Regions from separate parts of the Paenibacillus sp. J22R67 genome, predicted to be linked through region 1. Evidence: riboswitches for the same ligand, from Rfam matches in the RefSeq annotation. Region 1 holds a riboswitch; each other region holds the start of a gene.
What was found. A riboswitch is a leader RNA that binds a small molecule or an ion and turns the genes downstream of it on or off. The one in region 1 is predicted to bind cyclic di-AMP.

Region 1 (9,960 bases):
CGCGCTAATGCCCACTCTGCGCCGTATCTATATAATTCCCCTGCAACTATAGCTGTCTCGATGGAGAAGTGATTTCCCAGTTCATATTCCAACATATCATGCCTAGTGCCTGGATGAAGTATGCCTATTGGCTAGCAAAGGGGTGATGCCTAAGCTGCACCACCCCACCTAGTTTAAGCTTTACTCCGCATCAAGTCCATAATTTTTACATAATGCTTGAAGACCACCTTGGAAGCCGCTTCCAACTGCTTGGAATTTCCATTCCTGACCTTGACTGTCTCGGTATAACTCACAAATGACAACCGCAGTTTCAACTGAAAAATCTTCACCTAAATCATAGCGCAAAATTTCTTGACCCGTTACTTCATCGAAAAGACGAGCGAACGCATTGGAAACTTGTCCGAAATTCTGATTGCGGTTTGCTCCATCATGGATGGTTACGGCAATACCGATGCGGTGAATATGCGCAGGGATTTTCGAGAAATCAACTTTGATTTGCTCGTCGTCGCCGTCGCCGTCACCAGTCCGGTTGTCTCCCGTATGCTGAACCGAACCATTCGCACCAACCAAATTGTTATAAAAAATGAAATCCTCAATGCCTTTGGCCTTATTGTCTGCATGAAGCAGAAATGCCGAAGCATCTAAATCGAAAGAATGACCGCCTGAATACTTGTTGGTATCCCAGCCTAAACCGATAATAGCCTTCGTTAAACCGGGGTTTGTTTTGGTTAAGTCAATTCTTTGACCTTTGGACAAGCTGATTGCCATATCCAACAGCTCCTTAGAATGTTTTTGACTTATTAGGAAGTTTGTAAACCGTAATCACGAGCTAGTCCACCAAGACCATCTTTGTAGCCGCTTCCGATTGCGCTGAATTTCCACTCGCCACTGTGACGGTACAATTCACCGATTACTACGCCAGTTTCGATGGAGAAGTCTTCGCCAAGATCGTAACGGATCAATTCCGCGCCAGATCCTTCGTTAAGGATACGCACATAAGCATTGGACACTTGTCCGAAGTTTTGGCTTCTTGTATCCGCTTCATGGATAGTGATGCAGAATGCGATTTTATCTGTTTCAGCTGGAACCGTAGCCAAATCTACGCTAACTTGCTCATCGTCGCCATCTCCAGCGCCTGTACGGTTGTCACCGTTATGAACAACGGAGCCATTGGAATTTTTGCGGTTGTTATAGAAAATGAAGTCGGCTTCAGAAGTCACTTTGCCAGCTCCGTTCAGACAGAAAATGGAAGCGTCTAGATCGAAGTCTTTACCGCCATCGTATTTGTTCGTGTCCCATCCTAAGCCGACAACCACTTTCGTTAAACCTGGGTTTGTTTTTGTCAAATCTACTTTTTGACCTTTAGATAATGAAATTGCCATGGATAATGACCTCGCTTTTTATAGTGGATTAAGTGTAACGCTTAACTAATTGACCAACTGTTGTATCCGTACTGCCTTCACCAATCGCATTGAATTTCCATTCACCGGTATGGCGATAAATTTCACCTACGATTAAAGAAGTTTTACCGGCATAACTATCCGTTAAACTAAATTTAACCAATTCTTGTTTATTGGAATCATTCAGAATTCGTATATAAGCCGATTGGATCAGACCGAAATCCTGCTTTCTATTCACACAATCGTAGATATTTACGACGAAAATGATTTTACTAACGTCTGCAGGCACTTGACTCAAGTTAACCGAAATCTGCTCATCATCGCCATCGCCTTCGCCTGTACGGTTATCTCCGGAGTGAACAACTGAGCCATCGGGACTTTGCAAATTCGCGAAGTACACGACATTTTTCTCTTTTGTCAGTTTACCTTTCTCATCCAATAAAATAACTGAAGCGTCGCAATCGATCTCAACCGCTGTTTTTTTCGATCCGAAAAAGCCTTTTTTCTCAACCATTGCAGGATCCCAACCGAGACCTACAACTACTTTAGTAAGACCAGCATTTCCTTTTGTTAAATCGATCTTTTGACCTTTGACCAAACTGATAGTCAATCAGGCCACCTCCTTCACAACTTGTTTTGTAGTACGCTCATTACTTTGATACGGATGAGTGCCCATCACGTTTCACAAGTTTCGATTAATTTTTCGGGCTCCTTACATATTTTTACTTCACAGCGGTATTTTATCCAAAATTCGCTAATTTTTTTGTTAAATCGTTCCTCGATCAATTGGTTTAGCAACCAGCTTAATTGGACAAACAGATAATTATCACATCTAAGGAGCGTTCTCATGGATGCAAGTTTGTCGAATTCATTGGAAGCTGTTTCCTCCTCACTCGATGATAACCTTCGAACTCTTCGGGTTATATATTCAAAATGCAAAGATGTTAATTTCCATGATTTCCTTATTGGGGGGACAACAAGGGCCCTCGTCGTTTATTTCGAAGGAATGGTTAATCTTGAATTATTGGATCGAAACGTCCTTAGCCCTTTACTTAGCGAGACCATTGAAGAATGGAATTACACGGAAAAAGAATTGTCATCCATCATTTCCATCTCTGACGTCAAGGAGACTTTGACATTCACAGACATAATTGCTCACCTATCTGTAGGTAATGTCGGACTTTTCATCGATGGAATGCCCTTGGCCTACTCGCTCGGTCTCGCCTATTGGGAAAAGAGAGGCATCGAAGAACCCACGGCAGAATCCGTTATTCGCGGTCCACGCGAGGGATTTACAGAAACAATGTCTGTTAACACAGCTATGCTGCGGAGGAAAATTAAAAGTCCTTCACTGAAAATGGTTTCGTACAAAATAGGAAAACACACACGCACGGAAGTCGTCGTTGTTTACATGGAGGGCATCGCCAATGAGGGGCTCATTCAGGAAGTTGAACAGCGGATCTCCGAAATTGAAATCGACGGTATTCTGGAAAGCGGATATATCGAAGGCTTGATCGAAGATAACCCGCTGTCTCCATTTCCACAAATTCAAGTAACGGAACGTCCGGATGTTGTTTGTGCTGCGCTATTGGAAGGACGTACAGCGATCTTGGTAGACGGGACGCCATTTTCTTTGATAGCGCCTGCCACACTGTTCTCTCTTTTACAATCACCAGAGGACTATTATCAAAGATTTATTATTGGTACCTTAATCCGGTGGCTGCGTTACTTATTTTTTTTCATAACACTGCTGCTCCCGTCTTTGTATGTGGCTATTCTGACATTTCATCAAGAGATGGTTCCCACATCCCTCTTGCTCAGCATCGCGAAGTCCAGAGAAGATATTCCGTTTCCCGCACTCGTTGAAGCCCTTCTCATGGAAGTCTCTTTCGAGGCGCTCCGCGAAGCTGGCGTTCGGCTCCCCAAGCAGGTAGGTGCTGCTGTTAGTATCGTGGGAGCACTCGTCATCGGACAAGCCGCAACTTCTGCGGGTTTAGTGTCGGCGCCGATGGTCATGGTCGTAGCTATCACTGGAATCGCCTCCTTCATGATGCCGCAATATGCCACAGGCATTGCTCTGCGAATGCTCAGATTTCCCATCATGATCTTATCGGGAATTTTGGGACTGCTCGGTCTCATGCTTGGATTTATTGTCATCGTAATCCACCTTTGCTCCTTGCGCTCGCTTGGCGTACCCTACCTCCAGCCGCTAGCGCCGATTAGAGCAAAAGAATTAAAAGATGTGATCATTCGTGCACCAATCTGGTCGATGCGGACTCGCCCTAAATTTACCGGAAGGATGAATGCAATTCGGCAGCCCTCTGGACAAAAACCAGAACCACCAAAAGGGGATGACATTCATGATTGAGAAGGGACGGATCTCCCCACTTCAACTAGCTATCATTATGCATCCGACTGTCCTCGCTACCGCCACTTTATCCGTTCCGTCCATAACCATGAAAACCGCTGGCATTGATATGTGGATGACCCCCATGCTTTCGGCAGTGGTAGGACTATTGTCGGTGATTGTCATGTATCGTTTGTATATCAAATATCCGAATCTGACCTTTATCCAATATACGGAATCAATTCTAGGCGTGTATGCAGGGAAAGTGCTCTCCGGCTTTTTCCTCGTGTCCTTTATCTTTACGAATGGGCTCGTTCTGCGCGAATACGGGGAGTTTGTCATCGGTAATTTCTTGCATGAAACACCGATGGCACTCGTCATTTTTTTCATGGTGGCTGTATGTGCCTATGTCTTATATGAGGGGATCGAGGTGCTTGCCAGAGTCTCTCAAATCCTTATCCCTTCCGCTGTGCTCATCATTTTCATTATGCTTATATTGATGATACCTACTCTTCATCCTAAGGAGATGTTTCCTATTCTGGGAGATGGCCCGCTGCCATTACTAGTGGGGTCGCTTGTACCTTCCTCATGGTTTTCCCAGTTTTTCATGTTGTCGTTTCTTTTTCCATTTTTGAACAAAAAGCAGCATGTTTTGCGGTGGAGCTTCCTCAGTGTCGGCATCGTGATGATCACCTTGCTAACGATTAATCTGACAATCTTATTAATGTTCGGATCGCTTACGGTCCAATTCAACTACGCTTTCCTCATTGCAGTACGGTATATTTCCATCGCTGACTTTCTGGAACATGTGGAATCGCTGCTGATGACCATCTGGATTATTGGGATATTTATTAAAGTCTCTCTGGTTTACTACGCCACTGTGCTCGGTATGGCGCAGTACCTAGGTCTCTCTGATTACCGGCCTCTCATTATTCCAGTTGGCTTTCTGATGCTGCTGCTCAGCTATTGGGTTTCTCCTAATTTCCAGGAGCTCATGCATGCTTTGGGAACTAACATCCCTTTTTTGGCACTAATCACGCAGCTTGGTGTTCCATGCATGCTTCTTATTGCGGCTTCTTTCAGAAAGGGGCAGCATGGATGAAGGCGATGCTAAATCTGTTGTTAACAGCAAGTCTCTTCACGCTTTTGCTGACAGGCTGCTGGGATCGGACGGAAGTGAACGATTTGGCGCTCGTCACCGGAGCTGCAATTGATCAATATGACGATAAATCGATTGAATTAACCATACAAATTTTTATTCCCCGAGGTCCCGGAGGAGGCGGCGGCTTAGAAAGCAGTAACAAAGGGGGCAGCATTCAAACTTCCCTCGTTAAATCCGCGGTTGGCGTGGATATTGCTGATGCGATTTCTAAGATTCAAGAGAAGATGCCACGCAAAATTTTCTGGGGACATACCGAAATTATTATTTTTGGTGAGTCTACTGCACGAAGAGGCGTTCGAGACGATGTAGATTACTTAATGAGAGCGCCTCAGCCAAGAGAGCGTGCCTTTATGTATGTTTGCAAAGGAAAAGCGCGCGAAATCCTTGAAATGAATACAAAGCTGGAGCGGAACTCCTCAGAGATCATGAGGGAGATTGGCAAGAGCAGAATCATCCTGAGTGTAACGTTGGCTGATTTGGCACAAATGCTAGCGAATCAGTCTGGCGCAGCTGCCTTGCCTTTTATTGAACTCTTAGCCGCAAACACTCCAAGAAATCATGACACAACAGGAAGCTTCACCAATTATACAGCTGTATTCAGAGACGACAGAATGGTCGGCACCATTGATGATCCAACAACCCGCGGCCTGCTTTGGCTCAGAGACGAGATTAAAACAGCCGTTGTAACCGTAACACCGGAGGGTGCATCCGGCCATGTCTCCCTTCGACTATTGAAGAGCGAGACGAAACTGCAGCCTCTCATCGAAAACGGCAAATGGCGCATGAACGTCTGGATTCATACGGAAGACGATGCGCTGCAAAATACGACTTCATTGGATCTAGCCTCCGATCATCAAGCTGTTAAGCGTGTGGAAGCCGCTATGAATGATGACATCGAAGAGCGTGTCGCGGGGGCACTTCGAAAGGTGCAGCAAGGTTTCAAAGCAGACATTTTTGATTTCGCTGGGGAATTCCACCGAGCATACCCTAAGCAGTGGCGGCAAAACCAAAAGCGTTGGAACGAAATCTTCCCGAACGTCGAGGTCACCGTACAATCTGACGCCAGAATGCTGCGTCCAGGACTATCCAGCATCAAGTCTTCTCGACCCGAAGAGGAGAAAGAAAAGGAAGAGGAATATACAAAATGACATCCAAAGACATTCCCATGTGCATGGCCGCGTGTTTGCTCATCACTCTATTTCAGTGGTTTCGCATGAAAAACACGCCAAACAAGGAGAAAGCGGCTTATCTCTCTATCTTGGCTTTATGCTGGATTCTTGCGATCTCATTAGTCATGAATCCGGGCATGCCGGGTCCGACGCAGCTCGTGAATTACATTTTCTACCCTCTCGGTAAACTCTTAGATCGTTAAAGGAGCACTTACGGACATGCAGATCGGCGGGAAACAATTATTCTGGATGATATTGACCATGCAGCTGGGTATGACCATTCTACTGACGATTAATCCGTCTATCCAAACTGCGAAGCAAGACGCCTGGCTTTCAACCATTTGCGCAACCGGGATAGGTGTAGGGGTCGCATTTGTTAGTTCTCGGTTGAACCTGGCTCATCCAGGGCAAACCATGATGGAATTTTCCAAGCGGTTATTGGGTCGATACATCGGCTATGTGGTCATTGTGGTATATTTGATCTTCTGGTATAGCGTGCTTGCGATCATCCTAAGGCAATATTCAGAGTTCATCGTCGCGACGATTCTGCCTAGAACTCCGATCCTTGTCCCGATTCTTGGCATGCTCCTTGTTGCGATCTATGTAACCTTCTCAGGTATAGAGGTCATTGCCAGATGCTGCGAAATTCTTGGGCCTTTAACCCTGTTTGGGATTGCAATTCCTCTTCTGCTCAGTCTAAAAAATATCCACATTAACAATATCCTTCCCATCTATGTGGATACCGGCGCGATGACAATCTTGAAGGGAGCGCTGCCGACTTCAACGTTTCTTGGGGACTGCATCCTTCTGCTCGTTATCATGGGATTTCTTTCAAAACCCCAAACGGGGGTGAAACCGGCTATACTTGGGGTGGCTGCAGCAGGTTTGTTAACAAGTATTTCGACTTTCTTAATCGTTTCTGTTTTTGGACACCTCACCGCTTCGGGCCAAACTTATCCATACTTTAATTTGATTCGTTATATTTCCTACTATGACTTTTTTCAAAATCTCGATTCCTTTGTTATCGCTATTTGGATTGTTAGTGTGTTCACTAAAGTATCCCTCTACTTTTTTATCTGCACATATGGCACAGCCCAAAGCTTTGGCCTGAAAAAATGGCGACGAATGATGTGGTTCGTAGCACCGGTTACCGCGCTTCTTACTTTGATACCGCGGGACTTTATCGATAGTTCTGTGCTTTTTCCGCAAAAAATCGCGATCCCTTTTTTCTTACCTATCCATGCGATCTGTCTGCCACTTTTGATGTGGGGAGTTGCTAAATGGAAATATAAATAAAACCCTTGGGAATTTCCCGGCTGGGAAATCTCAAGGGTTTTTCTGACTTAGTTGCTGATTAGTTGCTGATAAATTCCTGCACCCATTCTCCATTATAATAGGCAACACCGATCTTGGTGAAGTTGGGGCTCAAAATATTTTGACGGTGACCCGTGCTGTTCATCCATGCTTCCATGACGGCATCAGGTGTAGGCTGTCCTTTGGCAATGTTCTCACCTGCGTAGGAATAACGAATGCCATAAGTGCTCATCATATCAAAAGGTGACCCATAGGTCGGCGACGTATGATCAAAATAGCCGTTGTTATACATATCTTTGGCTTTGTCCAACGCCATAGCTGTAAGCGCGCTATCGCTAGTTAGCGCTTGTAGCCCAGCTTTTACCCGCTCCTGGTTAACTAACGTAACGACTTGGCTGGCATAAGCCGATTGCGCTGGCGAAGGTACAGCTGGTGTAGCAGGGGCTGGTGTCTGAGAACCGCCACTTGTACCCGTGCTGCCAGGAATGTTCAACTTCATCCCGGACCAGATCACATTGGGGTTGGCAACCTGAGGGTTCGCTTTAATGAGCGAAGTGAGACTCACGCCATACTTCTGGGAAATCAACCACATGGTATCGTTGCCTGACACTGTGTGCGTGGCGGATGCAGCCATGGCCGCGCTAGAGCTTATAAGGACACTCAGTCCAATAGCGCCGGTAACGACTAGCTTTTTGTAACGTTTCAACATAAGAAATCTCTCCTTTTTGCGGCCTGCGAGGTTAGCTGTCGGATTCGGGTCAAAGAGTAATCACCCGGCCGCTAAGATAGCGGCTTCACCCCAAAGAATGGGTCCCCCGTGCTTCCTAAGAAGCTTCGGCCTTCTAAGTTTTTGATCCATAATCGATCTTTCCGATTGTAACACGGGGTTTTCTTGAAAACATGACTCAAAATTTTCCATTGCTTTATGAAAGCGTATCCAAACCACTTCAAAAATATTTTCCAGTTACATGAATAAAAAACCAAAACTTCCACAAAATACTCACATACCAAATAAAGGAGTGAATCCAGATGGCTAGCAGTAGAAGCAATAACTTACTTGTGCAACAAGCAAAATCAGCTCTTGAGCAAATGAAATATGAGGTCGCTCAGGAACTAGGTATTCAGATTCCTCAGGACGGGTATTATGGCAACATGGCTACTCGCGATACCGGTGCAATCGGCGGGCACATTACGAGAAGATTGATTCAAATCGCAGAGCAACAGCTAAGCGGCAGCAATAACGGGAATTTTAGACGCATGTAAGCATGTAACAACCTTATGTACAGAGAAAAAGACTGCACCACCACTTCCTCCTTGGTGATCCAGTCTTTTTTGTTTTTTCAAATCACAAATTCCATAAAAACCGGAGAACGAAGCCTTCCGTTTTTCGTCCAGCTTTTCGTCTTAATTTTGGCCATCAGCCGCGGTTCCATATAAGCGAAATGATTGTCTTCTTTGTAGACTAAGCGATGCTTCACACCATCCAGTGCCTTCTGATGCAAAGGTGTTACCCCCGTCTCAATCACGCCAACAGGAATCTTCAGCCCGTTCGCTGAATCAATTGAAGCCAATAAAGCAAAGTTATTTTTCCTGTAACCAGTAATGTATACATCTGCATAAGTCCAGTTAATCACTTTTTGCCACTGCCTGGAACGTTTGTTACATTCGTACTTGAAATTCTCTTTTTTAGACTTCAAAATGATGCCCTCAAGCCCATCCTGCCGGATTTCCTCAAAATAATCCACCGCTTTACCTTCGTAAACCTTCACCTTCTTGTACCTGTTGTTCTCGACGAAAGCTTGGTCTAACAGCTCCTTACGTTTAAGCAGGGGCAATGCGGTGACATCAATTCCCTTGTATTTTAAAATGTCAAATGCACAAAATACAACGGGCGATAAATCTGTCGGATTTAAAAATCTAGCAGACATCGCTTCAAAATCCGGTTTACCTTGATCATCCAAAATGACCAATTCACCATCAAGTATCGTTCCCTCGGGAATCGGACACTCGAACAATTCAGGAAATTTATGAGTCACTAATTGATTGTCTTTCGTGTATACATATAGTTTGTCCATATTTGAAAGAATACACCTGAAACCGTCCAACTTAACTTCTACCACATGATGTTTACTGTTATAAGGCCTATTATCTTTGGCGTCTTGCAAAAGCATAGGAGAAATGAACATATGAAATCACCCTACGTTAGATAATACTGTACAGTTATTCATCTGCCTATAGGGACTTGAAGGAAATCGAGGCCTGTTCGCTCCATTTTCGACAAAACAAGTGCAAACCATCTCTACAATGCGACAATCAAATCCGCCGATCCCGTTTATAATGGAGCTAGATGAATGGGAGGGATGTTCGCATGGACAAGCTATTTATCAAAAGATTGCATACTTTGAATCGTCGCGACGAGCTTAGATCAATGCTGCTGATTGAAGGTATTAAACTCACTCTCAAACGGAAAAAGGAACTCGGCTTATTTTATAGATTATTCAAAAAAACCAAGAAGAAACCCATTGTTGCTAAAGGATGGAATTGAACGGCCCTACGCATAAGGGGCGG
Region 2 (9,960 bases), on a different contig from region 1:
CTCCCATGGAACTAGCTGGAAGTCTTACGGCCATACACAGGATGCCCACCCGCATCCGACTTTCTCGCCAGATGGCTCGTTTATTATATTTACCTCTGATATGGAGGGAGTTCCCTGTATATATAAAGTGGATTTGGTATCATGAGTTTTATAAGAACCTAGTTATGTGAATGCGCAAGAAAACGATAAAACGGCTGCTGTGAAGCAGTCGTTTTTTATTTATGGCGAGTTCAACAATGATGTCAGGACGTCCCCCACAAAAAATAATTGCGTAACGAACTCTATAATATACCAATTTTTGGGATTATGTCTTTCGAAGGAGGCGAACGTCGTGAATTCGATTTGGGCCATTCGAACAGGAATTCGGGACTTTATTGAGGCTATCCTTGTGATTTGCCAAGCATGGATAGAGAAATATCCGGTTATGAAAAAGGCTTATACGATTTTTTCTTGGTTGTCGCTAATTGTGTTTGTTCTGAGCTTATTTTTCGCAAAAGAATCACGTGCCATGATGGTTCAGTATGTATGGTCGATGTATGTGCTGCTGCAATTTTGGTTTCTATGCCGAAGCAAAACGATGCCGTGGAAGCAGGTCGTTCTGTTCGTATTTGCAGGTGTTTTCATCGTCGTACCATTCACAACTCTTACGGTCAATGCGTTCCACGTGCTTTTCGGCGGAAGAACGTCAGAGACTTGGTCCATGGCCGTTATAACACCCATTTTCGAAGAATTATGGAAACTCCTTCCCCTGGGGATCTTCCTATTCTTCTCGCGACGAGCCTCCGCTCTAAGTTTAGGAGATTATACGCTTATCGGTGCAGCAACAGGTGTCGGCTTTCAACTCATGGAGGAGCTTGCCCGAAGGTGGTTAAATTCCGGTATTCTTGCTAAAAAGTTTGGCTATAGCTTTACGATGCTAGGCGGCGAAACGATCCATTGGGACTTCTTCTCGTTGTTTCCAGGACGCTTCGAAGAAAGTCTGTTTCCGACGATGATGACCGTCGGTCATCCGGTACATACTGCTATGATTGCACTAGCGTGCGGGATTGCTTATCGGCTGTGGCCTAGATTAACGAAATGGGTCATTCTATTCCCTGCAGCTATATTACTTTGGTCTATCCTTGATCACGCGGCGTATAATGGGCAGCACAAGCTACCGGGATGGGTTTTCCAGCTTCATGATTGGACTGGCAGCGGTTATCAAACGCAGCCTGTCTTCCTGCTGATGCTGGCTGCATCGCTCATTGCTGATTATTTATCGCTGAATAAAGTACGTCAACGCCTGCCAACCCTGCCGAACGAGCCGTTTCTCAATCCGTTCTCTGAGCTGTGGAACATCTTATCTTCCCTGTTCCTAGAGCGGGGGAAATTCGGTTATTGGCTTGATTTCTACCGGCACAGGCGTGAGCTTGGATTTAATTTGCTTTATGGCAATGAGGAAGCACTCGGTAGACAGGAGCACATCCAGAAACGGATGAAGGTTCTGTATCAGGTACTCACTGGACTTGCTGCGTTTCTGCTTGTGGCTGCTCTGTATAAGGGTATGGAGGGCTACTACTTAGGCGGCGATCGACTAGCTTGCTTTGCTTGTATGTTCGATTCGTTACAAAATTGGTGGGATCGGTTGTCGTGGTTCGAGCAAGGTGCAATTATTCTTGGGACTATAGCGTTGTCGTTGCTGTTTGTTGGGTTCTGGCCTGCTGTCGGGTTCGCGTTGACTACGACTGGAATTGCCGGCAGTGGGCATGAGATTGCAGGGTATATACGTGATCCAAAGAAGCTGCTGACACCCGAAAATGCGCTCGCCGTTGCTACAGGTATTATATTAAGCCGAATTCCATTCGGCAGAGCTATCGGCTGGTTGGGGAAGAGAGGGCGGCGCTACGCCCGCAAAATTCTCGACAAGCTGGGTTCCCGAAAGCTGGATATTGACGTGCCAGGTAAGCTTAAAATTGAAGAGGTTATTGCACCGCAGAGTGGGAAAGCCATTAAGGTCTATACAGATGGAGATACGATAATACCCGTAGATAAAATTGAGAAATATTTGAGAGGCAAGGTCAATGTTAACATTCAAGACGTGAGGGAACAGATCCGAGATTTAAAGAGATTAAAACAAACCCAAAGAAAAGTATTTGATGCAGACCCTCATAATGCCGAACAGTTAAAAAGACTTGAAAAGATGAAACATAATTTTGATCGCTCAGATGATATGCGGCAAAAACTCGAATCGATAGGATTAAGTGATACAATAGAGAATAACCAATCCATTGCCAATCATTTATTAGAAGTAGGAAAACAAATAAGACCTGAAAATACGTTGGATTTCCCAAGCATACTAGAAGGTCCTAATGGTAAACTCAAAGTACTAACAACGTGGAAGATGGTTAATGGACAGCCGTATCTTTCAACAATAAAGTTAATCCCAACGACCATTTAAGTATGGAGGTATAGAATGGATAATAAGAAGCAAGATGAGAAAGCAGCAGCATTGGACAGGATCGTTAATTATGAAACATACATCTCCAATATGGATACCGATCAGTTAATTGCGATTCTAAACAGTTTAGACAATGTTGAGGAAGTCACTACAGCGTTAACTGAACTGTCCATAAAGGATAAGGAAAAAGCATCACCTTTCTGCTCGAAGATCCTGGAAGAAAATTTAGGGGATGCGTATCTTCAAGCCGTTGCATTTAATTTGTTATATGAAGATAATCCTGCAAAAGCAGTAGAGATAGTTAACAATCAGGTAGGAAGTGCTCCTGCGGCACTACTAGGGGCAATTATGGACAGTTTATCCGCTGACAGTTTACAACCTCAGGGACAATCATTCTCTTCAGAAATGCTGAAATCCATTGTAGACAGATATTTAGATTTAAGTGATGCGGATAAGGAACGTATTCTTGACAATTATGAGTGGTTCCAAGAATCCTACGAGAGTAAGCTTTTGTGATTAGACTTAAGGCAGCCGGCCAATTGGAACGGCTGCCTTAAATTTATATTTGACATTAGTTTGACGTCAAACTATAATCGAGATATGAAACCAAGAGATGCTGTATCACTTATATCCAAAATTAGAGAAAAGACGAATCGGTTTATTATATCCGAGATGGCGAAATACGGGGTCGAGGATATGGCTATTTCACATGGAGATATTATCTTTGCACTGTTTCATGCGCCTAGATTGACTATGGCGGATATCGCCAAGAGAATTGATAAAGATAAGTCTACTGTGACTGCACTCGTTGACAAATTGGTGCGTATCGGCTATGTGACTAAGGAAAGGGACAGCGAAGATTCAAGGGTCGTATATGTTGCCTTAACGCCAAGAGGGGAGGAACTGAAGCCTGTATTTGAAACCATATCCCAAGAAATGTTAGACGTATTTTACTTTAATATCTCGGATCAAGAAAAAGAAGAATTGCTGCGAATTCTAATGAAAATTTATCACAATTTTTAATTTTTTTTGTTCTAATAGTTTGACGTCAAACTAAATAACGAGGAGGAGCTTTTCATGAGAGATTATACGAAAGATTTGCCAGATCATAGGGTGAAATACATCGGAGAAAATGATCTATTCTTAGAAGTATTCGAGGGAGATGACCTTCCAGAGGCAAATCCAGAAAGACCTCCACTTTTATTCGTACACGGTGCTTACACGGGCAGTTGGATGTGGAGTAAATACATTCCTCACTTTATAAATAAAGGATGGCAATGTTATGTTATGAATTTAAGAGGACATTACAAGAGCAGAGTGCTCGATTTGACAAATGTATCCTTCGAAGATTATTTGGAGGATATGTTGGAGGTACTGGCTGAATGTGGTGTTCCTCCGATTCTCATTGGCTTTAGTATGGGTGGAATATTGAGCCAGAAGCTGGCTGAGACGGTTGAACTCGTAGGCTTGGTGGTGATTGATACAAGTATAAGCAAGGAAGTTTATGAATCTGTACCTTACAAAGAAATAGGACAAATGACACTGGGAAGCATCATGCCTGCCCCAACCCGAGAAGATTATTCAAGTATAGATGAATCGGTAGATGACATTGATTTTCAGAGAAAATATTTGGCTATGGAGTCGTTAAAAGCATTTAACGCTTTTTATTATTCATTGGGATCAAACGGTGGAATTTCGATAGACAGCAGGTTGATAGATATGCCAAGTTTGGTTATTAAGGCAGTAAATGGTGAGGAGGATGACATGCGCGGGAAGGTGACGGCTGAGCATCTCCATGCTGAATATACGGGGCTTTGGAATACAACGCACACCGGCCTGCTAGTCGGGCAAAGATATAAGGAGGTAGTAGATCGAATACTAGTTTGGTTGAAAGGCATGCATGACTAATGACATAGCAGATATAAGAAAATATTACTATTGCTTCTCTTTAAACATTGGAGTAAATTGATAAAATACGCTTAATTCTTTAGATTAAAGAAGCGGGGGAACCAAGTTTCCTGGGGTGAGTACACATATATTGTGTTAGGGTTAACTTTCAACCCGAATCCGTCAGCTAACTTCGTCAGCGTAGAAAGAAAAGGTTAGAAACATTAATTGGAACCCTGTTACATGAGGTTCTATTCCCTCGCTTCCTTTTTCTCTTCTAGAGAAAATAGGAGGAACTAGACATGCTGCTTACGAGAGTAACCAATGGGTTGAAGAATCTTATTCAAGTGAAGAGATCCAACGATTCTTTACAACGTCAACACGAGATTCTTCATTTAAAACAGCGGTTAGAGGAATTCGACATTCAATTTCCGAATTTGGCTTACCAACCATCAGGCGTCGAAACACAGACATTAATGGAAATAAGCAAAACGGTCGCTCAAAACAATGAGCTGCTCAATCAACTAAGTTCCGAAAAGGAATTAGCGGTTGAACAATCACTAGCCAGTCGTGTCGGTACTTCCCCGCAAATCCTGGAGGATCATCACAATTTTATCGTAACTATGGCGCATATCCTCAGTGGTCCGTATCCTTGCCTCAGAGAGTACATTAGCAGCAGTACTATTTAACTATCTTCAACAATAGAGAAGGAGCTTGCCTGCGGGCAGCTCCTTTTTTGTTAATTTAAGTAACGGAACTTCAAGTATAGATACGGCCAAAAAAGCGCTTGATAAGCTCGGAAACATGCTGGCTTTGTTCTTCGAGAACAAAATGCCCTCCACATAAAAAATGAGTTTCCACACATTTCAATAATTTTCCAAAGGTTAGAGCCCCTTCTATCGTAAATATAAAATCATTTTTGCCCCAGGTTATCAGGGTAGGAGGTTGATACGTTTGCAAGTATTGCTGCCAAGCGGGATATTGTTCTACGTTTTTGCGATAATCGTAGCCCAGTTCCAGCTGGATTTGGTCATTGCCTGGGCGATCCAAGAATAATTGGTCCATTAAATAACCATCGGGGCTAATCAGATAAGGCTGGCACACGCCAGTAACATATTGCATTTTGGTAAAATCAAAGGTTACTAGCTTGGCAAAGGCTGCCTCTGTTGCAGGACTTCGATCGGCCCAGAGTGCTTTGAAAAGATCAAAGGGTTTTCCTAACCCGTTTACACTTACCACGGCATTCTGAATAACGAACCCAAGAATGCGCTGTGGATTACGAATAGCCAGTCTGAATCCGATAGGACCCCCATAATCATGGGTGTACAAAATATAATGAGAAATACACAGATTATCAATAAGCTTTTCAATCATCATAGATAGATTCTCGAAGGTGTACGAATAGTCTTCTACGGTAGGCATGCTGCTATTACCAAATCCAAGATAGTCAGGAGCAATGACGTGAAATCGGTCTGATAGTAGAGGAATTAAATCCCTGAACATATGGGATGAGCTTGGAAAACCATGAAGTAGGATGATTGTTGGATTGTAAGGACTTCCGGCTTGGCGAAAAAATAGATCCCAACCATCAATCTTCATTTTTTTATAATGTACCATGATTTCAACTTCCTCTCCGGCGAGCTCATACTATTCCCTAACAAAAATATGTGAATTTGACGTATTTAAGTACTTAGGAGCTAGAGGACGTGGTACAATTTAGCATAAGGTAGCTAGTTAGTTTTCACATTCATTAAACCGGTATTCATCCAAATGAGAGGGAGAGACCAGACATGAAACAAGAACTACTAAATGAGCAATCGAGAAACCAGACTTCCCGTACACCAATTATTACCGAACTTAAGGTTATTCCAGTTGCAGGGCACGATAGTATGCTCTTCAATCTTAGTGGGGCTCATGCTCCATTCTTTACACGTAATATCGTCATTCTTAAGGATAGTGCAGGGCATACGGGCGTAGGTGAAGTACCAGGCGGTGAGAATATTCGTAAAACGCTTGAAGATGCGAACGCACTGCTTATCGGTCAATCGATCGGTCAATACAATAACATTCTTACCAAAATTCGCAAGCAATTCGCTGATCGAGATATGGGTGGACGCGGTTTGCAGACTTTCGATCTTCGCATCACGATACATGCCGTTACGGCTTTGGAAGCCGCATTGCTTGATCTCTTGGGACAATTCCTTGGTGTTCCTGTTGCTGCACTTCTAGGAGAAGGTCAACAGCGCGATAAAGTAGAGATGTTAGGCTACTTGTTTTATATAGGTGATCGGAATCGAACAAATCTCCCGTACCTGGGGGCAGAGGATGCTGAGAACGAGTGGTTTAGACTGCGTCATGAGGAAGCGCTTACACCAGAGGCCGTTGTGAAACTAGCCGAAGCGGCTCATGAGCGATATGGATTTAATGATTTTAAGCTGAAAGGAGGCGTACTGCGCGGTGAGGAGGAGATCGAAGCGGTCACAGCACTAGCGGAACGTTTCCCTCAAGCCAGAATTACACTTGACCCTAACGGGGCATGGTCTTTAGCTGAGTCGATTCACCTATGCCGCGATAAGCATCATGTATTGGCTTATGCCGAAGACCCATGCGGAGCAGAAAACGGTTATTCCGGCCGTGAAATTATGGCTGAGTTCCGGCGTGAGACAGGCCTTCCTACGGCAACCAACATGATCGCTACCGATTGGCGCCAGATGGGGCATACGATTCAGCTGCAATCTGTCGATATTCCGCTAGCCGATCCACATTTCTGGACGATGCAAGGCTCTGTTAGAGTAGCTCAGATGTGTCATGAATGGGGACTGACGTGGGGATCTCACTCGAACAATCATTTTGATATTTCACTTGCGATGTTTACCCATGTGGCAGCCGCAGCACCGGGGAAAATAACGGCGATTGATACGCATTGGATATGGCAGGACGGTCAGCAGTTGACTAAGGAGCCGTTTCAGATTGTTGGGGGCATGGTGGATGTTCCGACCAAGCCGGGTCTGGGCGTAGAAATTGACATGGACGCTATTGAAAAAGCGCATCAGCTTTACAATAAGGAAGGTTTGGGAGCGCGTGATGATGCGTTGGCTATGCAATTTTATGTCCCAAATTGGAAATATGATCATAAACGACCTTGTCTTTTGAGGTAGGTGATCTACATAACATAAACCCTGACGGACTTTGATCCGTCAGGGTTTTTTCATGCAAGATGCCATTAATTTGTAGATGTAACACCTTTGCTAATAGCAGTGGGCTCCATTTTGTCATTGAAAGCTAGTGCATACCATGGTTCAGTCGCCGACTCAGCAGGCACTTGAACTTCAATTTCCCATGGAGCTTCATAACTGACGCCAAGAAGCTGATTGCCTTGATAAATGGCGATAGCAAATGGAGGTTCACCTCGCTCATTCTCAAGCTTAGGGTTAACAATAACCGTTTGTTTTCCAATGGGAAGAGATTGGCCTAGAACTGGCGCATACCGATATTGAATAGGGTCAACACCTGACTCGACCTTGCTTAGGAACCAATCGGATGTGATTAGCCTTTGATATAACCCGTCCATGAAGGGATTCTCCCCGATATCGTAGACATAAGTCCCATTCGTTCGAATCGCTTGCGCGCGGCTGAAGTTAAAGTAGGTGATCGCTTTAACCTGCGGAAACAATCGCGGCAGCAAACCGTACATGTACCCCATTTGGCCTTCGGCCCAGCTCCAATATGTTTGGTTAGTCGGCAAATAGGTATGAGCAATTGCCCCCTCTGAAATCATAATAGGTTTATGACTATAACGCTCATAGAGAGGTGCGAAGGTATCGATTACGCTCCCTTTGAGCTGTTCTTTATCTGCTGAATAGGGAGTATTGTACAAGGAGAAACCAACCCAGTCTACGTAGGCGTCGCCTGGATAATAGTCATCGATCGTATCCGCTGGCGAGAAATTAGGCGACCAAACCATCGCGACATTAGGTGCTTCTTCGGCCATAATATCGTGAACAAGGCGGAATTTCTCCACGTATTGCTGAGGATTACCATGCCAAGGCACCCATGCGCCATTCATCTCTGAAGCATAACGCAAGAATATTGGAATGCCGGAAGCCTTGGCTTCCCGCGCAAACCGGCGGACGTATTCGTCATCCTGCACGTCGTCCAAGCCATAGCGCGGTTCCCAACCGATCTGGAGTGCGCCGCCCAGCTCCTTTACTCTTTCGGCTGTCCGTGCCGGGAAATACGTGTTCGTATCGGTCTGTACCTTCCGCCATCCGACATAAGCCAAATAAAGGGCGTGCTTTCGTCCGTATACATCTTCAATCTTCGTAACATCATAGCCGACTCTGCGATCTGCCCCTAGCATACCAATATAAGTCCCTGATGCTGGCTCGTGTTTTGCAAGACTGGAAGATTCCGCTATCGAAGGGACGCGGTGATAGAGCTCCATTTTCGCTGAAGGAGATTGAATGCTAGGCCAATTATGAGTTAGTGGCGATATCGAAGGAAGCCCGGCTGAGTAAGCCGCGATCCGATCTTGGTAGGCAGCAGCGGCATCAGAATATCCGGATTGTGCGGATTTCTTCTCTTGGTTCTTCCAATAGGTAACTATATCCGGCTGTTTGGGCTTGGGAGTTGGGGAAGTAACGGTGGGATGAGTCCATATAGCAGCAGGTTCTGATCGGCTATGCTCGAGGTCATTTATTTGCGTATCGATGACAAAAAAAGTGACCGCGATGCAACTTGCCAAGCCGATGGCACCTATTGTCCAGACAACCTTTTTAAACATGATAGAGGTTCCTCTCATAGGGAAGTTGTAAGCCTCCGCGGATTCAATAAGTTAATTGTATGCCCAAACTTGGGAGGCGGTCAATGGAAGTGTCGCTACCAATAGGGAGATAGCTTCTTAATAAATCTTAAGGTTTACTTACAATACTCTTTAAAATTTACCCTTAATATAAAAGATGTCGTCGACGACACAACAACCACGAAAAAGGAGATTTAAAAATGAAAAAACTAATTCTATCAGCATCTCTTGCAACACTAATCCTAACAACCGCAGCCACTGCCTATGCCGCAACAAATACTGATCATTCGGCAGCACCTGTAGTTCCATCTGTTCAAGCGCAAACGAATGATTCGAATGTCATTGGATATATTTATGAGGTAGAGAACGATGGGAACTATAAGAAAAAACCACTGACACTAGGAGAATTCAAAAGTACTAGATTAGAGCAAACGCTCGGAATTTACAGCAAATCGATCAGCTTAGGCCAAGTGTCTCAACAACAATATGATGAAATTAGTGCCCGATTAAAAACGGAATTCGCGAAATGGGACGGGAAAACAAATACAATTTCCTATGTTGGCATGGATGGAAAAACCTATACGGTGCCGCCATTTAAACAGTGGAATCCAGGAGATCCAGGGGTCGGCTAACGATTCGTAGGTTGACAATAACAAGGACGCAGGGAAATCAACTGCGTTCTTTTTTATATAAACCTTAAGAAAAACTTATGAATTAGTTAAAAGAAAATTTAACTTTTGGTGTTACCCTAACGTTAACAAATAGGTAAGATCGGAGAATTAGAAGGATGAAAACGATTTTGGTTGTAGATGACGACAAGGAAATTGCCAATTTG
Region 3 (9,960 bases), on a different contig from region 1:
TGGGAGGCTTGGCTAGAACAACCCAACATTGCGGCGGTGAGACGATCGGCTCTAACTTTTCTCCGCGTCCTCTGGCGACAGCCGTCCCCCCCGTTACACAAAAAGGCACATCCGATCCAAGCTCAGCGCCAAGCACTTGCAGCTCTTCCATAGGGATGTTTAAATTCCAAAGTCGATTCAAACCCCTAAGCGTTGCCGCTGCGTCACTGCTGCCCCCTGCAAGTCCTGCTGCCACGGGGATCTTTTTATCCAAATGAATGTACACGCCTTGTTTGACGTCATAACGATCCTTAATAAGCCGCGCAGCCTGAAAGGCTAAGTTCTTCTCATCTAACGGAATATAGCCCGCTTGACTGGAAATAATGATCGTATCTCGTGAAAGCTCCTGCATTTCAATGCGATCGGCTAGGTCGACCATTGTCATGACCATCTCTACTTCATGATAACCATCTGGTCTTTTATGTAAAACATCTAAGGATAAATTAATTTTAGCCGGTGCTTTTTCAAAAATCTTCATCAGGATCACCTTCTTTTGCTCGTTTGCCGTTAAAATATTATAACAAAAGCGCAAAAAAAAAGCTAAAGCATTCGCTTTAGCTGTAGTAGGGACGCCTTTCGCCTTGCACCGTCTGATGGGACGCTGATGACATGGGATTCCAGCCCGCTTGTGACTGCCCGAGTGGCGTAGACGAGACGTGCATGTTCTGGGAAGCAGCAGACGTGTAGGAAGGTGTAAAGGTGGCCGTTTGCTGTCCATAGTGCTGTGGCGTCTGTACAACCCGTTGGTTATGCATTGGCGCTTGTGTGTAGCTAGGCTGTGCGTAGGTATTCTGACCGTAGGATGTTTGCATAGTGGGCGGCGCAGAGGCTGCATACTGCTTCGCCAACTGTTCCTCTGCAATCTGAATAGCCCGCTTCACCATATTCCCTGCATCCTTGGTACGAATCCCTTCCCAACCCTCGCGCTGAACGACATCATAAAACCCCAGATCTTTCGCTAACTCATTTTTAAAACTTTCGGACATAACACCTCTTCTGCGACTCATAAAAAACCTCCTTTTCCTGAGCTTAGATGAGCTTTGTTGGAACAAAGCTGGCAACGTAAGCGTAAAGTAAGGTTAGTATGCCCAGTCGCACCAGGTCCATTCAAATGCAAAAACAGACCCTAGGGTCTGCTCATTATAGAAACTTATTAAGCTTAATGTTGGATATAGGTGATACGAACCTGACCATCATCATTACATACCGTAACCTCAACAGATTCGGTAAGAATGTCGGCGTAGCTGTATGACACTCGTTTAAAGGCGTGTGATTCTTGGTCAAGCTTCACGATAAACACAGAAGGGTAGGTTTCTTCTAAAACACCGGAACGTTCGACTGTCTTTCGACGGCCACCATTCGCTCTCAACATGATCTTCTGCCCGACGTGGGGCTCCAAACTGCGTTTGATTTCCAACAGCGCATTTTTTGCCATTGTCAACTACCACCTCTTTCCTTGTTAATTATAACCCATCCTGACAAGCATGTCAAACAGGGTCAAATATTATATCAGCACCATAATCCAGTTGTCAACGGCATTTTCACCTATTTACCGAATTCCCCATTGTACAGGTTGTCTCCAAAGTTCGCAAATTATTCACACTTTTCCAATAAAAAAAGAACACTCACCTGCCGTCCTCTCCTAAGAGAGAAGCAGCAGGCAAGTGTCCTTCAAAGAAAACCATGTATGAGCAAGGATTTACGCATGCTCCTCTGTGTGTTGAATACCGGGAACACCCATTCGGTAGCTCCCTCTTGTCTCTACACCACCCAAGCCATCAAGCCCCGTCACCGTTAAATCCATAATATCTAACATCGATATCGTGTCCTTCACAGAGGTGTAGGATAGCTTTGCGGCGATGCACAGCGGGTCTAGTGCGTGGATGAGTATGCGCGCAGGTGAACTCGCGAAATTGGCTCCAGCCCGAAGCAAAGCCTCAAAATGAGACTGGCAAGCTCCAGCCACGACAATCATCGCGTCACGATTGCGTTCATACTGCCGGGCCACTTGAACGGCGTTAACGAAGTTCTGTGAATTCTTATAGCTAGACAAACCGCCAGGTCCAGCGGCTTTACGATGCTTAAGTATTCCGTCATGCCCCGTGATGACGACAATATCCGGCTTAATCTGCGGAAGCAGTCGGTGGAGCGCGTCGGCCATCTGAGCCTCGGGAATATAGAAGCCCTCAGCGGGCACACGAAGTTCTCCGTAGAGCTGCATGCTCTTACGTAGATAGGTCGGATCCCCATCCAAGTGCAGCACTTTACCCGGGACTTCAAAATATCCCGCGTTCACTTTCTGATTATGGGCAACCGAGTGTTGGTTTTTCTCTTGGAGCTGCACTTGGGCAACCGCCAGCCTTCGCAGTGACTCGCGAAATTCGGGCGAACTCGACCTCGGATGGTCCATCGACTCTGTCGGGTTCGTCAGAGTTAAGTCCACTAAAGGCGCATCCGCAAGCAATCGGTAATCGACACCGCGCAAGACAGCCTTTAGTTGATCGATACGTTCAATCTTAAACATGACGTCGCCGCCATAGGATTTACGGGTTACAAAATCACCTTGCCTCATCGCACAAATCCCCTCCATGGGTTATCCTATGGCGGGGCTGGGCATTTGGTGCGGGTTATTTACAGCCGTGCGCGCGAAGCGCAGTCGACAAGCGCGCGAATTCTTCCATGCTGAGCGTCTCACCGCGGCGCGAAGGCTCGATGTTGATGCCCTGGAGCAGAGCTTCCAGCTCAGGTTTGTTTTCTTTGGTAAAGAACCGCGCAGCCAGGTTGTTGTACAAGGTTTTGCGCCGCTGGACGAAGGACGCTTGGACGACAGTGAAGAAGAAGTCCACGTCCGCCACTTCGACCGGCGGGGTTTTGCGCACACGCAGCCGGATAACGGCAGAGTCAACGTTCGGCTGCGGCACAAAGACGGTGCGCGGCACGATCGTGACGAGCTCCGGCTCGCAGTGGAACTGCACGGCAATGCTGAGGCTGCCGTAATCTTTGGTGCCCGGGCGAGCCGCCATGCGGTCGGCCACCTCTTTTTGAATCATCACGACGATGTTCTCCAAGGGAAGCTTCTCTTCGAGAAGCTTCATAATAATCGGCGTCGTGATGTAGTACGGCAGATTGGCGACGACACTGACGCCATCCAGCCCGTCAAAATGCTGCCGGAACAATTCCGGCAGGTCAGTCTTCAAAATATCGCCATGCACGACACTCGCATGGGGATAAGGCTGCAGCGTCTCGCCTAGGATAGGCAGGAGACGCTGATCGATCTCCACGGCCAAGACGCGCCCTGCGAGCTTGGCCAGCTGCTGGGTGAGCGCCCCGATGCCAGGGCCGACTTCCAGCGCGCCCTTGTTAGGCCCAAGCTCAGCGGCCGAAACGATCTTGCTCAAGATGTTCTGGTCAATCAGGAAGTTCTGACCCAAACTCTTTTTGAGCACGAGACTGTGCTTTTTAATAATTTGCTTCGTCTTACTGGGTGTTGCGACATCTTCCGCTGTTACAATCACTTCATTGCCGGGTATAGTCATTTTGTAGCCCTCATTTATCTATAGGTTCTGAATTCCACTATATTACTCTAGATCTTCGGCGTCAGATGCTCCAAAGCTGCCTCAAATTCCTCACGGGAGATCTGGAACATCGCACATCGCTTATAAAATTGTTTGCCATTGCAGTAGCCGATACCCAGCGCATTGCCAACAACGAGTCGGCGGGAAGCCGCCTCTGGATGAACGATTAGTCCTGCGGCCATGAGATCTTCCATGGTAAGCTGTGACACAGCCCCGTCGTACTCTGTCCGAAGGTTCTGTAGTGCTTCCCGGACAATCTCTGGCGCTGCGTTCTCCACGCCAATGTCGCCTTTATACTCAGCCTGCTGCTGCGTGATAAAGGCATGTTTGCAGCCAGGCACCTTGGCTGCCACAATCTTCCGTATCCGCTCACCTGCGTGATCCGGATCCGTAAAAATAATGACGCCTCTGCGCTGCTGTGCGAGGGCTATTCGCTTCAATACGGCTTGCCCGATGGCAGAGCCGCCTGTCTCTATCGTGTCCGCCTCGACGGCTCGGCGAATAGCTGCCGTATCGTCCTTGCCTTCAACGACAATGACTTCTTTAATCATAATCGGTTCCCTTCCCAGTACGCAGAAAAAGAAGAGGGGTTCCCTCTTCTTTCGCCCAGGCTGCTTGCCTGGCAACGTATATTGACATTGTTCCCGCTGAAACAGACGTTTACACGTTAATTTTCAGACGGCTTTTTCGGTCCTACGACATAGACCGTGTAGCCTTGCTTCGTTCCGAATTTATTGGCATAGCCATGATCTTCAAAGTAGACATCGATCATTTGGCCTTTCACACCGCTACCGATGTCCTCAGCACGACGGAAGCCAACGCCCTCAATGTAAACCCACCAACCCAGTGGGATAACTTTCGGATCAACCGCAATCGTTCTGCCCTCAGTAACCGTAGTTCCTGTATACGTCTTACCGTACCCAGGAGTACCCTCGGATTTCCCTGTCGAATCGGCTCCCGCTGAATAAGCCGTGAGCTTCACATTCTTAAGGATTTGTTTATACCCAAATGTCACACCATTCTTAGAAACTTCATCCACACTAGGGGATGATGCTGATAGAACAACAACGGGATTTTTCGTGCCAATCGACACTACTTTTTTAACACTTTGTTCTTGTACTTCTTGACCTACAACAGCTTCTGCAACTAACACGCCATCTTCGTAAGTCTTTTCTTTCTTTTTCAGAAGTACGCCCTCTTTACCTTCTTGAACGACCTGCTCTTTACCTTTAAGCAGCGATGCATCACTTTTCTTCTCCGTGTCGAATGCGATCGGCTCTGTTACTTCTTCCGTCTCTTTTTTGACACGGACGATTTTGATTTCATCGCCAGTGCTCAAAGAGGATGTCGGTTCGGGAGTCAGCTTATCGTGCTCCCCAAGTGCAATATGTAAACGTTGCAATGCACTTTCAACCGTTCTTGCAGTTGTGTAAACAGTGGTGGTCTTTCCATCAGCAGTCAATTGAATTGGAGAAGCGTGTTCGATGACGAATTTGTCCCCGCCCTTGATTGTAGCAGTAGGGTCTGCAGATATTTCATCGTGTTCACCAATCGTTATGGCTTGTTCATCCAGTAGGCGTTGCAGGACCCATTGCTTCGTATGCACAACGGTTTCTTGTCCATTCACAACCACGGATACGCTCTTGGTAGCCGTACCGTACAACAACACCAAAAACATGAAAGTCATTGCGATTGAGATTATAGCCAGGCTTAAAATCAAACGCAAGTTTTCATGCTTCCATCGCAATGCGAAGGACATGCTGGATGATCGTTTTACATGGGTCTCGCTAAAAGAGATACTGCCCACTTCTTCGGTCCTCCTTCAAAGCCTCGCCGCCAGGTTACAGCATGAATAAATTTGACGCGACTAAGGTTTTTAATTTAACTTAACGTGTCGTCCATCGGCAGCTGCTAAGAAACGGCTGCGTTCTGGTCGTCCCACCCAGCTTTGCTATTCATCATCCTATGAATTCCGGGCTGTGATTAATCGTCCGAAACAGTTAAAGGTCCTTATGGGGACAAAAAGCCAGCAAGAAGAGGACTCTTCTCGCTGGCTTAGTTTGCATAGTAAAAATACACAAATAGCACGAACGACAATCGTTACCTCTCTTACGCTTACGAGGTTAGCTGACGGATTCGGACGTGAGAGTCGCCCTACTCAGACGTAAACTTCCGTTAAACGTCCAAGATTCACCCCTGTTACTCACTCTGTTTACTTCGTCAGCGATACCGCTTTATAAGTTAACAGTGGTTCCCCCGTTCCCATAATTGGAACTCAGCGAATGGAAAAATGGCAAATTGGTTATTAAGTTATTATGAAAAGTATATTACGCTGTTAATCTCTGCCTGTAAAGGGATTGACACCTACTAAAAAGGGCTAAATCATTTAAAAATAGCTTATTTTCAAAACAAAACCACTTTTTATCTACATTTATCTCACTATAACGTACGAATACTAAGTTTCTTCGTGTTTTCACTCTTAAACTAGGCTTCTAAACTAAATTTGTTTATAATTATCAGGTATGAAACTGATGTATAAATTCCAATAATTAGATATTTAGGGAGGCACTGAGATGGGTCCCATATTACAAGTTGACTCTTTATTCGGGGGATATTTACCAAATAAGCCCGTTCTTCACGACCTCACATTTACAATTCGTCAGGGTGAAATGATGGGATTGATCGGACTGAATGGCGCAGGAAAAAGTACGACCATCAAGAACATCCTTGGACTGCTTCAACCACAAAGGGGTTGGGTAAAAATTAACGGTTTGACGTTAGCCGAAGATCCGCTGCCTTACCGTGCCACTTATGCTTATGTACCGGAAAGTCCAGAGCTATATGAAGAGTTAACCATTCGTGAACACCTGGAGTTAACCGCCATGGCCTACGGCTTAACGAAGGATGACTATCTCTCCCGTTCACAAGCGCTGCTCGAACAGTTTCACATGCAGGACAAGCTCAATTCCTTCGCAAGCCATTTATCCAAAGGGATGAAGCAAAAGGTCATGATCATGAATGCGTTCTTAATCGAACCTTCCCTCTACATCATTGATGAACCTTTTCTCGGACTCGATCCGTTAGCCATCCGCTCATTGCTGGAGTTAATGGTCAAAATGAAGCAACGTGGCGCGTCATTCCTCATATCTTCGCATATTTTGTCTACGATTGAAAAATATTGCGATAACTATGTCGTCCTGCACAAAGGACACATGGTCGCCCAAGGCGATTTAGTCGAATTACGTCAGCAAACAGGGCTCCAGCAAGCGTCACTGGACGACATCTTCTATAAGCTTGTAAAAGGAGAACTGGTATGAAAGCGATGGACATGGATACCCGTGCCCTATGGCAGAAGAGGTTTGAACATTATATGAAGGAATCCATGGGCTACCTGCAGTATGCAGCGCGCAGTAATTTTTTTGGCTTCCTGTTATTTCTTGTCATCCTTTCTTCCTATTATTATGCAAAAATACTACAGCGCCTTCCGACAGATTATCCCTATCTGTGGATCGTCCTTTTGCTGCTTGTACCTTTGTTATCCTCAAGCCCGATTCGCACACTAGCCAGAAGCGCAGACCGTATGTTTTTACTGCGTATTGAACATCAGATGGGCCCCTACTTCCGCGGCGGATTCAAGTACAGCTTGGCGCTGCAAGCCTTTTGGACATTTCTGGCATGGGTCGTATTATGGCCCTTATATCATCACTGCCTCGGTCATGACGAACAGCATTTCTTATGGATGCTTGCCTTGCTTCTATTAATGAAGGTAGCCAATTTATTGGCTAGTTGGCAAGAAAGCCGATTTACACATGAGCGTGCAAGAAGGGCTTCCGTTAGCTTCCGCTGGATAGCAACAGCCGTCCTGATTTCTCTGCAATTCCTTACAAGCATTCTCTGGGCAAGCGGAGCTGCTCTTGTACTTACATTAGCTTGGTTAACAGCCACGCATTATGTATCCAAGTACTACATCGGGTGGGACTATCTCATTGCGAAGGAAAGGCAGCAGCAGGCACGGCTTTATGCCTTTTTTAACTGGTTCGTGGATGTTCCGCAATTGGGAGCGCGAATAACCCGCCGAAGCTGGATCAGCGGGGTCACTAGATTTATTCCTTTTAAACAAGATGCAACCTATCTGTACATATATATGAAAACATTTCTACGTACGGAGCTATTCGCGATTGTCTTACGTATTTCCTTGCTGGGCACATTAGCCATCGCCGTTTCAAGCAGCAGCACAGCACGACTTCTCATCTTCTTTATCGCTTTAGTCATTTCGATGGTTCAACTCACGCCGCTCGAGCGTTCACACCGCTATACCTTTTGGCTTGAAATGTACCCGCTCAACCGTCAGTTGAAAGCCGGCTCCTTAGCCTTCATCATTTGGTCAGCCTTGCTGCTAGAATTATGTATGCTTTCGGTTCCACTATTAATCAGGTCTTCACCTATTTACCTTGTTGTACCGCTCATTGGCTTCCTCTTCATCTCACTGGTCTGTGGAGTCTTGCTCCGACGAAAGTTTGCCAAGAACGCTTTACTTGAGACCTAACAAAGCGATCGCGTTGTTTGTCGTTATTTCTGCAAGCTCTTCTAGACTTAAGCCCTTAATTTCCGCGGCCGTTTCGGCTACCAACCGAACATAAGCTGATTCGTTACGCTTGCCGCGGAATGGATGCGGAGTCAAGTAAGGAGCATCCGTCTCAATTAGTAAGCGGTCCAATGGAACCTGCGCTAGCACTTCCTTGGGCTGCCTTGCATTTTTGAAGGTTACAGGCCCTCCAAAGGAAATATGGAAATTCATATCCAAACACTGCTTGGCCGTCTCCCAACTCCCCGAGAAACAATGCATAATCCCCCCGACTTCAGCAGCCTTCTCCTCTTTTAAAATGGTCAAAATATCCTGATGCGCATCTCGGTTATGAATCACAATTGGCATTTGAAGCTTGCGCGCCAACCTAATTTGCTCCCGAAAGACCCGCTGCTGTACATCCTTAGGCGACTTATCCCAGTAATAGTCCAGTCCGATTTCCCCGATAGCCACTACTTTTTCATGTTGACACAACGATTCGATCCACTCCAAATCTCCTGGCATCATATCAATCGCGTCCACTGGATGCCAACCTACTGTTGAATAGATGAAATCATATTTTTCGGCAAGTGCTATTGAACTAGGAATCGTCTCCCGATTAAAACCAACATTGACCATTCTTGTAACGCCGGCATCCCGGGCGCGTTGTATAACCTCGTCTTGGTCTTCCTGAAATTGTTCCGCATTTAAATGTGTATGTGAGTCTGTTAGCATGTTCTTCTCCTTATTCCCTCTTATGTATTTATTCCTGCTCGCCGAGCATCTCCCATAATTCCGGATACGCAGAAGCATTCAGACGCTCCAGTAGCTCCTCGGGGTAATAGACATGATGCTTACCCATTTGAAAACCGCTAATAGACTGAACAATCTCCGATCGATGGGTGATTTCGGTTAACGTTTCCTTATGATCTAGAAGCAGAATCGGCAAATTATCCTCCGTCTCGCCAGGTCTGTACACATCATAGGATTGATTCGACGGAAAATCAATTTCCATATAGTAGATCGGATCGAGGCCAACCTCCGCCATTACCTTCTCCATAAGCTGAATCATGCGCTGATTTGACTCATCAAAGGTACTGTATTTATACAGTTTGCGGTCCAAAAATCGCTTACACATATCAGCAAGGATTGGGTCCTTCTCACTCATCCAAAACGTTAACATCGCCTGCATCACAGACTCGTCCAGAAGCAAATAATCTTCAAGCGAAATCTTATTCTGAATCAGGTGCAGGATGGGATCCGTCATAAAGCCAAACGTGTAGTTATCTTCATATAAATGTTTGGCACGAGCAAAGATTTTGTGCAGCAGAATCTCCGCACTCCGTGTCACCGGATGGAAATAGACCTGCCAGTACATCTGATAACGTGACATTAGGTAATCTTCTACAGCATGCATACCACTTTCTTTAACCACAATATGCCCACGATAGGGCCGAATAACACGGAGTATTCGCTCCAGATCGAACGTCCCGTAATTAACACCAGTGAAATATGCATCTCTCAACAGGTAATCCATCCGATCGGCGTCCAATTGGGACGAAACGAGGCTTACAACAATTTCTTCATTGTAGGATTTGCAAATGACACCCGCCACTTTTTTGGGAAAATCAGGCGATACCCGGCTCAAAACTTTATTGACCTCCGTATCCCCAAGCACGATCTTGCAAGACCAATCCTCATGCCGCGTTCCGAAAGCCTTCTCAATCGAATGGGAGAAAGGCCCATGCCCCAAATCGTGCAGCAGCGCCGCACAAAGACAAA

Region 2: linked by a shared signal. The riboswitch ahead of AC58VC_RS08400 (hypothetical protein) and the one ahead of AC58VC_RS30510 (CAP domain-containing protein) in region 1 are both predicted to bind cyclic di-AMP.
Region 3: linked by a shared signal. The riboswitch ahead of AC58VC_RS35725 (resuscitation-promoting factor) and the one ahead of AC58VC_RS30510 (CAP domain-containing protein) in region 1 are both predicted to bind cyclic di-AMP.

What each region holds. Positions count from the first base shown of each region.
Region 1 covers NZ_JCAUAX010000011.1:52,052-62,011, reverse strand. Annotated here, with positions in the region: gene AC58VC_RS30555 (TerD family protein) at 1-95, opposite strand, end outside; gene AC58VC_RS30550 (TerD family protein) at 181-768, opposite strand; gene AC58VC_RS30545 (TerD family protein) at 801-1,382, opposite strand; gene AC58VC_RS30540 (TerD family protein) at 1,411-2,010, opposite strand; gene AC58VC_RS30535 (spore germination protein) at 2,248-3,768, shown strand; gene AC58VC_RS30530 (GerAB/ArcD/ProY family transporter) at 3,761-4,849, shown strand; gene AC58VC_RS30525 (Ger(x)C family spore germination protein) at 4,846-6,057, shown strand; gene AC58VC_RS30520 (hypothetical protein) at 6,054-6,281, shown strand; gene AC58VC_RS30515 (GerAB/ArcD/ProY family transporter) at 6,298-7,374, shown strand; gene AC58VC_RS30510 (CAP domain-containing protein) at 7,433-8,101, opposite strand; cyclic di-AMP (ydaO/yuaA leader) riboswitch at 8,107-8,242, opposite strand; gene AC58VC_RS30505 (alpha/beta-type small acid-soluble spore protein) at 8,422-8,655, shown strand; gene AC58VC_RS30500 (ATP-dependent DNA ligase) at 8,733-9,563, opposite strand; gene AC58VC_RS30495 (hypothetical protein) at 9,761-9,937, shown strand.
Region 2 covers NZ_JCAUAX010000002.1:504,952-514,911, reverse strand. Annotated here, with positions in the region: gene AC58VC_RS08425 (oligogalacturonate lyase family protein) at 1-145, shown strand, start outside; gene AC58VC_RS08420 (PrsW family glutamic-type intramembrane protease) at 332-2,437, shown strand; gene AC58VC_RS08415 (hypothetical protein) at 2,453-2,953, shown strand; gene AC58VC_RS08410 (MarR family winged helix-turn-helix transcriptional regulator) at 3,038-3,460, shown strand; gene AC58VC_RS08405 (alpha/beta fold hydrolase) at 3,515-4,345, shown strand; cyclic di-AMP (ydaO/yuaA leader) riboswitch at 4,404-4,540, shown strand; gene AC58VC_RS08400 (hypothetical protein) at 4,627-5,013, shown strand; gene AC58VC_RS08395 (alpha/beta fold hydrolase) at 5,084-5,923, opposite strand; gene gudD (glucarate dehydratase) at 6,115-7,482, shown strand; gene AC58VC_RS08385 (glycoside hydrolase family 26 protein) at 7,548-9,107, opposite strand; gene AC58VC_RS08380 (hypothetical protein) at 9,326-9,757, shown strand; gene AC58VC_RS08375 (response regulator transcription factor) at 9,913-9,960, shown strand, end outside.
Region 3 covers NZ_JCAUAX010000019.1:9,770-19,729, reverse strand. Annotated here, with positions in the region: gene ispE (4-(cytidine 5'-diphospho)-2-C-methyl-D-erythritol kinase) at 1-517, opposite strand, end outside; partial or broken gene AC58VC_RS35750 (small, acid-soluble spore protein, alpha/beta type) at 876-1,046, opposite strand; gene veg (biofilm formation stimulator Veg) at 1,199-1,474, opposite strand; gene yabG (sporulation peptidase YabG) at 1,739-2,611, opposite strand; gene rsmA (16S rRNA (adenine(1518)-N(6)/adenine(1519)-N(6))-dimethyltransferase RsmA) at 2,667-3,575, opposite strand; gene rnmV (ribonuclease M5) at 3,623-4,165, opposite strand; gene AC58VC_RS35725 (resuscitation-promoting factor) at 4,282-5,421, opposite strand; cyclic di-AMP (ydaO/yuaA leader) riboswitch at 5,712-5,905, opposite strand; gene AC58VC_RS35720 (ABC transporter ATP-binding protein) at 6,188-6,931, shown strand; gene AC58VC_RS35715 (ABC transporter permease) at 6,928-8,160, shown strand; gene AC58VC_RS35710 (TatD family hydrolase) at 8,146-8,913, opposite strand; gene AC58VC_RS35705 (HD domain-containing protein) at 8,942-9,960, opposite strand, start outside.